4 regions of the Paenibacillus marinisediminis genome follow, and region 1 is predicted to be linked to each of the others. Evidence: riboswitches for the same ligand, from Rfam matches in the RefSeq annotation. Region 1 holds a riboswitch; each other region holds the start of a gene.

What was found. Region 1 has a riboswitch for cyclic di-AMP ahead of ACXX53_RS12330 (TrkH family potassium uptake protein). Riboswitches for the same ligand answer to the same signal wherever they lie in the genome.
Region 2: another riboswitch for cyclic di-AMP. It lies ahead of ACXX53_RS21360 (ubiquitin-like domain-containing protein); the one in region 1 lies ahead of ACXX53_RS12330 (TrkH family potassium uptake protein).
Region 3: another riboswitch for cyclic di-AMP. It lies ahead of ACXX53_RS06640 (3D domain-containing protein); the one in region 1 lies ahead of ACXX53_RS12330 (TrkH family potassium uptake protein).
Region 4: another riboswitch for cyclic di-AMP. It lies ahead of ACXX53_RS03295 (KamA family radical SAM protein); the one in region 1 lies ahead of ACXX53_RS12330 (TrkH family potassium uptake protein).

The regions. Positions count from the first base shown of each region.
Region 1 covers NZ_JBTGUH010000004.1:257,092-259,294, reverse strand. The annotation lists gene ACXX53_RS12335 (CPBP family intramembrane glutamic endopeptidase) at 1-955, opposite strand, end outside; cyclic di-AMP (ydaO/yuaA leader) riboswitch at 1,212-1,379, shown strand; gene ACXX53_RS12330 (TrkH family potassium uptake protein) at 1,450-2,203, shown strand, end outside.
Region 2 covers NZ_JBTGUH010000016.1:13,394-15,596, forward strand. The annotation lists gene ACXX53_RS21355 (TatD family hydrolase) at 1-605, shown strand, start outside; cyclic di-AMP (ydaO/yuaA leader) riboswitch at 798-990, shown strand; gene ACXX53_RS21360 (ubiquitin-like domain-containing protein) at 1,291-2,203, shown strand, end outside.
Region 3 covers NZ_JBTGUH010000002.1:175,455-177,657, reverse strand. The annotation lists gene ACXX53_RS06645 (polysaccharide deacetylase family protein) at 1-401, shown strand, start outside; gene ACXX53_RS06640 (3D domain-containing protein) at 457-1,251, opposite strand; cyclic di-AMP (ydaO/yuaA leader) riboswitch at 1,260-1,445, opposite strand; gene ACXX53_RS06635 (amino acid ABC transporter ATP-binding protein) at 1,705-2,203, opposite strand, start outside.
Region 4 covers NZ_JBTGUH010000001.1:729,502-731,704, reverse strand. The annotation lists gene ACXX53_RS03300 (cobyric acid synthase) at 1-487, shown strand, start outside; cyclic di-AMP (ydaO/yuaA leader) riboswitch at 583-713, shown strand; gene ACXX53_RS03295 (KamA family radical SAM protein) at 1,001-2,092, shown strand; gene ACXX53_RS03290 (betaine/proline/choline family ABC transporter ATP-binding protein) at 2,202-2,203, shown strand, end outside.

The DNA.
Region 1 (2,203 bases):
CCGTTGTAACAGGTACTTTCTGTTCCAGCATGACATAGCTGGGCAGGGCGTTCCACGAGTGGACGATAGACAATCCGCAGGATATGACAGCAAGCAGTATGATCGTCCGGGAACCGAAATGTATCGTATGTCGATAGATTACAGCGCACACTACCGCTGCAATCCCCATAATAAGTGACATTAGCTGATAGGCGTAGTTTAGCATCTTCTCTGCTGAGTCCTGCTGGTGCACCATTTCTGAAGCATATGCAATCGGTACATTCCATACTGGTCGAAGGCTGGTTATGTAGTCTCCAGACCATGTGGCAACTAGCTCCAACGAGGCATCGCCTACTTTGGCAGCAGGCACAAGGTATCGGATCTCGTTCGGATTCGTGGCTGACACCGGCATTCGCCGTACTTGGGCATCTGTGTACCCGAGCTCGCGAACAGCTTCATCCGTCCGAGCGGCCTTATCAGCCTCGCTAAGGTTAGATGAACTAGAAGGCATGTCAGTCGTTCGGGTCTGATAACCTACCAGCTTACCGCTAGTCATGTGCAGATCTACGATGGTGTATTCCAGATCATTCAGATAGCCTCTTCTCATCAAGACACGGTAGTAGTCGTACGGAGCCAGCTTGTCCCAAGGCTCATAGCTCTCGTTCAATTGTTCTTTGCTTACATAGCCGGATAAGAGCTGATTCGTCTCATATATGACGGCTGTTTCCACTGGTTTATAGGACTGTCTTCCCGAGGCGAATGCCTCATCTGCATAAACCTTATATGCGAGGTTCAAAGCTTCTTGCTTCGTGAGGGGCTTGGCGAGTGCTTCTTCACTGCCAGATGCAATGGGAGCTATGACTTGAAATGCCAAGAAGATCATAAACCCGATCACGGAGCAAACGATTGCAAGTCTTGAGACAGTTCTCTGATGCAAAGGCGCAGTAACGGATGCTTGTGCAAAGTGAGAAGACAAGGGAATCCCCCTCTATCGTGGAATGGTCTTATAATGATTGTATATCTGATCATAGCCGCTTATGTTTCATTTGAAAAGGACAAGGTTATCGAAATTATAATGCAACGTCAAGAAAATGGGCGTGACACTGATGCATTGCATGAAAACATTCTAATGTAAACGCTCTTAGTCCCTAATTCGGCGGCATTTCCAATGAATTTGCCAGTATATTGACTTTGTAAGTGCTCGTATAAACGTATATAATCATCTCGTTATGAATTGTATAGAGCCGAGTTTCGCGCAAGCGAAAGCGGGGGAACCGATATTTGGGGTGAATTTCGCAATGTGTTGCAGTCTTAGAGCATAAGCTGTACACGCTGCGAATAGGGCAACTTGACGTGCCCGAATCCGTCAGCTAACCTCGTAGGCGAGCACGTCAGGAAACCAGACAGCATTGGTATTCCGATGCTTTTTTTTATGAATTTTTTTAGAGGTGGGCACAGCAAGTGAAAAAGATTGAGCTATTACGACCATGGAGGCTAACTCCGGCGCGCATATTGGCAGTGGGATTCGCTGCAATCATTTTGTTAGGCTCATTTCTTCTGATGCTCCCCATATCAAATGTTGACGGTAAACCGCTCCAATTTATCGATGCATTGTTCACAGCGACGTCTGCGACATGTGTTACGGGATTGGTTGTCGTTGATACGGGGTCGCACTTTACCATGTTCGGACAGATCGTCATCTTGTGTCTCATTCAGATCGGTGGTTTGGGATTCATGACGATGGCGACGTTGTTCGCACTCGTATTCAAGAAGAAGATATCGTTGAAGGAAAGGCTGATCTTGCAGGAAGCGCTGAATCAGGGCTCGATGGAAGGTATCGTTCGTCTTATCCGCAAAGTGCTGCTGTATTCTCTCATCATTGAAGGTTCAGCCGCTATGTTGTTTGCTCTGCGTTGGTCGATGGATATGCCTTTTGGACAGGCGCTGTACTTTGGGATATTTCACGGGATATCCTTTTTCAATAATGCGGGCTTCGATATATTCGGGATGACAGCAAGCGGACCGTTCTCCAGCTTGACCAGCTATGTCAATGATCCTCTCACTAACATCGTAGCGATGTTCCTGATTGTATCGGGAGGTATAGGATTTATCGTAATATCCGATCTGGTTGATTATCACAAGACGAAGCGATTGTCGCTTCATACGAAGGTTGTACTATATACAACTGGCTTCTTAATCGTATTCGGGGCGCTTGTCATCTTCT
Region 2 (2,203 bases), on a different contig from region 1:
TTATATATGCGGCAGTGGGTTGGCATCCGACGGATGCTATTACAATGGAGAAATCCGATATCGATTGGATTGCAAAGCTGACAGAACATGAGAAGGTTGTTGCCATCGGTGAGATTGGGCTTGATTACTATTGGGACACGTCCCCTAAGGATGTGCAGCAGCGAGTGTTTCGTCAGCAGATTGGACTGGCTCGCGAATTGAAGATGCCGATCATCATTCACAACCGGGATGCTCATGAAGATGTGATACGCATTCTCCGTGAAGAGAAAGCGAAGGATGTAGGCGGTATCATGCACTCCTTCTCTGGCAGCTGGGAAACAGCGAAGATGTGTATGGATATGGGGTTCTATATTTCGTTTGGAGGCCCGATTACGTTCAAGAATGCCAAGCAGCCTAAGGAAGTGTTGAAGCAGGTGCCGATGGACCGCTTATTGGTTGAAACGGACAGTCCATACTTGACACCTCATCCATACCGTGGAAAGCGAAATGAATCTGCTTATGTGCGCCTTGTAGCGGAGGAAGCAGCTGGAATAAAAGAGTTAGATTTTGAAGAATTTTGCAAAAAAACGACCGACAACGCCCTTACATGTTTTGACATGCGTTGAAAAACGAAGAAAAACCGGTGATTTAATGTTCTACGCCAAAATTTAAATGGATTTCTTTATCAAAACAGCGGATTGTAACTTTTTTTTAATCCTTTTTACCGAAAAACGAAATTGATTAGATCTTTACAACTTTGTAATAAACACGATATGATGACTCACAGAAGTTCGATTGAACTTGAATATTGTTCCAACCAACCAGTAACGCTGAGTCTCTGAAACAAGAGAGCGGGGGAACCACATGCCATCGGTTAGTGCCACACCGATGCGGAGTGTATCCTAGGGGTGAGTTCCGGGCGACCGAGCCATGAGCCGGTACGAACGGATAGGGCGACTCTCAGCGCCCGAACCCGACAGCTAACCTCGCAAGCGTATGGAGAGAGGTCCTCGTCTTGAGTCCTAAATGGGTTGTCTGTTTGGGTCATCTTAGAAGCCATGAGAGAGATTCCTCTTAATTTAGGCTTCTTTTCGTTTTAATCAGCTTCGAGACTGTGAGTAATGGAAACTCGCATAATCGTGCTAGCCTATTCATAGGTTAGAAGAAGCAAAGGTGAGGAAGGAACCGTTACTGGGGTTGGTATGAAGAACAAGCCGGCACAAGCTTGTTCAACATCCTATCACCAATAGTCGCGTCAGAAGCAATCATGCAGCATTCTTGACGGCGGGACTATGTAAGGAGGACCGAGAAATGGGAAACATCGTGAATAACGAACCCCATGATCCCCGATCATCCAGCAAGTCACTCGCAATGCAGTGGAAGCATGAAAATGTGCGAATAATTTCAGTAATTGCTGTAGTTGCTATCGCTATAACAGTAGTCAGTGTATTGGTCGGTTTCAGCTATTCGAAGAAGACGGTATCTGTATTCGTCGACGGACAGTTGATGAAGCTTGAAACGAGACAGGATACGGTACGCGAAGTTTTGGATGAGCACGCGATTACCGTAGGAACACATGATGATGTGTCGGTGGAGCTAGCAGCAGAAGTAGAAGACGGAACTAAAATCATCATAGATCGCGCGGAACCTGTTCATTTGACGGTAGACGGACAAACGAAAACATTGTACACGACAGAGTACGATGTGAAGCATGTCTTGGATGAGGCTAATGTCTCGTTAACCGAGCTGGACAAAGTGTACCCAAGCGTAGACACAGCTATAAAGTCCGATATGGACATCAAAGTGGTCCGTGTGACCAAGGATATTGTACAGCGCAAAGTTGATGTTCCGTTTCAAGTTGTAAAGCAAGCTGATCCGAATCTGAAGAAAGGTTCTACCAAGACTGTTCAGAAGGGTCAAAATGGTCTAGTCGTACAGCAGATCGAGCAGGTTTATGAAGATGGCAAGCTTGTTCTTTCGCAGATGGTTGGCAAGACAGTTCAAGCCAAGCAAGTTGACCAAGTTATTGCTTACGGTACGAAGAAGGAACCGGAAGTTGCGGTATTGTCAGCCAAGAGCGTAGATACCGAACAGACGGCGAAGGACAGTGTCGGCTTTGACTACAAGAAGAAACTTACTAATGTGCAGTTGACTGCTTATACGGAAGAGAAAGGCACCCCAGGGGCGAAGACAGCATCCGGAACCAAGGTTACTGAAGGTCGAA
Region 3 (2,203 bases), on a different contig from region 1:
AGACGACCATGTCATCATTCGTCAAGCAGATCCAGAATACAGAAACGATCATCTCGAATATTACAGGCTATAAACCTCGATTCTTCAGACCTCCATTCGGTGAGATTACCGAAGAGCAGCTTCAGTGGGCTGGCGACCATGGTTATATCGTCGTCAATTGGGATGTAGATTCTAATGATTGGCGCGGCATACCGTCTAGTCGTGTTGAACAGAACATCATGAGTCAAGTCAGCTCCGGCTCGATCATTCTGCAGCATGCAGGCGGAGGAGGAAAACCAGGATATTTGCAGAACACGGTTCAAGCTCTGCCCAAGGTTATCCGACAGCTTCGCGAACAGAATTATCAGTTTGTTACACTGCCCGATTTACTTCATGATCATAAGGAAAAGAGAGATTACTGATTAAGTACAAACGAGCTTATCCGTTCCTTCAACGGACAAGCTCGTATCTTTTTCCTTATTTCAGTACATATACCTGTACATCTTGAATACCGAATTCATCACCTGTACTCTTGCTTACTGGAACGAAGATATCAATCTTATTTCCTTTAATCGTACCGCCAGTATCAGATGCAGTCGCAACGAAACCTCCACCAGGCAAATGACTAAATTGATAGCCAGTCACAAACAGCTTGGTTCCAAGCGGTATTACATCCGGGTCAACAGCAACTGTACCTAATCGCAGTGGATTACCTAATGCATCAACCGCGCCCCATCCATTCTCGCTCGGGTCTGCAGTATAAGCAGTCGCACGCATGTCAAGCTTATCCGTATACGTCATATCTCTTCCTGCAACAGTTACTGTGTTAGATGCAGCTTTCTCAGCTGTTGTTGACGCAGCTTTAACTTTTGATGTTTGACTCTTCGGAGCCGCTGCTGCCACTGAAGCTGCTGCTGCTTTTGAAGTTGCCGCTTGTGCTTTTGCATTATCTTTTGCTTCATTTTTTGCATTAGTTGTTACTGTCGCAGTTTCCGACTTCTTACCCTGCTCATCTACCGTTAGGTTAGCGACGGGACTATTCTGCATCACATCTGGAACCATAACTTCATTACCAGCATACAACTTCTTCTTCTCGATCACAGGATGATCTGCTAGAAAACCTTCAATGCTCACATTATATTGTTCTGCTGTTTGATAGAATGTAGCATTGCTCGTTGATTGGCTTCCTTCCGCATATACAGGAATAATCTGTAGTAATGTGACTACTCCGAGCATCAAGCCCGTAATCTTAAGTGTTAAGCTCTTCTTCATGTTGTTATTACCTCCTTAGAATCTGCCTCCGGGGTTAGTTGTCGGATTCGGGTTAAGGAGTACCCTACGTTCGCTTCTCTCCGATAGAGAGCTGCGATACGATTCACCCCAAGATGATCAGATCGATTAATCTCGTCTGAAACATCAATCAGGCGTCCCCCGTACGTTGTCGTTCGGCTTGGCTTACATATTATCACAGATTTGTAACCTATCAAATGTTATATAATGTAATATCCTTCAAATCCTTGGGGCACAACGGGTTCAGAGATTACAACACGATGACAATAATGACTGCTTCAACAATAAATAAGGATGATTACGGTAATTCAGAAGTGGTGTAAGGATGGATGAAAACAGGGTAGGATTATCCATAATTTAGGTTAGGAGACTAAATAAAAAGAGCGCCGGATCAACCAGCGCTCTTTGAATATTTCACATCGTTCAATATAAGGTTTACAATACTTTACTCAAAAAATTCTTGGTTCGATTATGTTGGGGATTCCCAAACACCTGATCAGGTGTTCCATCCTCTACGATTTGACCGCCATCCATAAAGATGATCCGGTCGCCTACCTCCCTGGCAAAGCCCATCTCGTGTGTGACAATGACCATAGTCATCCCGTCAGCAGCGAGTGATTTCATAACTTCAAGCACTTCTCCAACCATCTCAGGGTCAAGTGCAGACGTTGGCTCGTCAAACAGCATCACATGAGGCTGCATCGCGAGAGCACGAGCGATGGCGATCCGCTGCTTCTGTCCACCGGACAGTTGAGCTGGATATGCGTTCGCTTTATCCGCCAAACCGACTTTCGTGAGCAGATCCATTGCGATTTGCACCGCTTTATCCTTCGGAACATTTTTCACTTTAATCGGGGCGATAATGATATTGTCCAACACGGACATATGGGGAAACAGGTTGAACGATTGGAACACCATTCCCATCTTTTCCCGT
Region 4 (2,203 bases), on a different contig from region 1:
GACAGAACCGGGGACGGTCGTTAAGGGCTTGAGTTATCTGCCGATAGAGACGTGCTTCTACGCGGAGAAGAAGATTGAGCGTGTGTCTGGCGAGGTAAGTCGAAATCTAACCGACAAGGAACACTTAGAGGGGTTGAAGATAGCAGGCTATGAAATTCATATGGGGCGTTCAACGGTAAATGTGAGCGAGAAAGCCATGGGTCCTATGTTCATGCTTCAAGGCGCCGGAGAAGCCTTTGGCGATGGCTTTGCCTCGATAGATGGGAAAGCATGGGGAACGTATGTGCACGGTATATTTCATAATGATCATTTTCGCCGTGCATGGCTTAATCAGCTGAGGGAAGAGAAGGGTTTATTGCCGCTCAATAGCTGTTTTAGCTTCGTGAATCGACAAGAAGAGGCTTTTGACAGGCTGGCTGATACAGTGCGCGAGCATCTGCGAATGGAGCTTCTTTACGATATTGCAGGAATCACTCCTCATGACTAACGGAAACATCATACATCAGTTGTGGTGCTCACATTTTGCGTTTCTGGAAAATATTGAGTGGTAATCATGTTGACAATATGTCAATATTCATATAGCATAGAAGTACGCTTAATTCCCAGCGATGGGAAGCGGGGGAACCAATCAGTGGGGCTAGTCGCAGCAATGCGTAGGAAACCATCTTTTCCGAGTCCGTCAGCTAACCTCGTTTGCAGGAGATGGGTCACATCACCATTATGAACATATCACCATGACCCGAATCTTTATTCGGGTTTTTATTTTTTTGCTGACCCTATTTCACAACAATGACCGATGAGTCATTATTTGTGTTGGGGTCTTTTTTATTGACCCGCAACAGTATTATCTTCTGCAAGCAAGAAAGAACCATTTTCCCCCCCCCCGTCTCAGTCAAGACGCATCTAGACTGAATCCAATCACCGATCATCATGATGATCCGCACATCACTTGAAAGAGAAGGACTGAGTAAGCCAATTCTTGAGTAAAGGGGCGATCGTAATGCCGCAACCAAAGTACATTACGCAGATTGATCGAATTACTGCTATTCCCGAGGAAGAACGCGCTAAGCTCAAACAGATCACGGAGAAATTCGTGTTCCGTGTGAATGATTACTACCTTGGCCTGATTGATTGGAACGATGAACATGATCCTATCCGCAAGCTCGTCATTCCGAATGAAGGAGAGCTGTTGGAGTATGGACGTTGGGATGCATCTGATGAGCATGCCAATTATGTAGCACCTGGATGTCAGCACAAGTATGGAACAACGGCGCTTCTCATTGTATCGGAGGTGTGCGGCGCTTACTGTCGTTATTGCTTCCGTAAACGCTTGTTCCGCAATGATGTGAATGAGGCTTCATTGAATGTAGAGCCGGGCCTAGCTTACATCGAACAGCATCCTGAGATCAACAATGTGCTGCTCACGGGCGGTGATAGCCTTATTCTCTCTACGAAGAAGATTCGTGAGATATTGGAACGTCTTCGCAGTATCGAGCACGTGAAGATTGTGCGATTCGGCTCCAAGCTGCCGGTGTTTAATCCGATGCGGATCTATGAAGATGAAGAGCTGCTTCAGGTGTTCCGTGAGAATTCGAGTGTAGATCAGCGGATCTATGTGATGGCGCATATCAACCATCCGCGAGAGATTACTCTTGAAGCGAAGCGAGCCTTTGATGCACTCCATAGCGCTGGTGTTATCGTGGTGAATCAAACGCCTGTATTAAAGGGGATTAATGATGATCCAGCGGTGTTGAGTGAACTGCTTGACCAATTATCATGGGCTGGTGTTACACCGTATTACTTTTTTATCAATCGTCCAGTTGCGGGCAATTCTGATTTTGTCTTGTCCTTGCATCGTGCATATGAAATTGTCGAGCAGGCGAAGGCACGGACCTCGGGGCTTGGTAAGCGGGTTAGATTGTCCATGAGTCATGCGTCCGGCAAGATTGAGATATTGGCGATCGAAGATGGCAAAGCCTATTTGAAGTTTCATCAATCGAAGAACGGAAATTATGGGAAGTTTATGACGCTGGATTGCCCGGAAGGTGCTTCATGGTTTGATGATCTACCAGGTCATGAACGGTACTTATAATCGAGATGGAATATCTAGAAAGAGTCCTGTAGTGATTAACTTGGCAGGAGAACGTTTTATGGAAACTATTGGATAAACACTGATCAATAAAAGTAGAGGTGAGAGGATTAT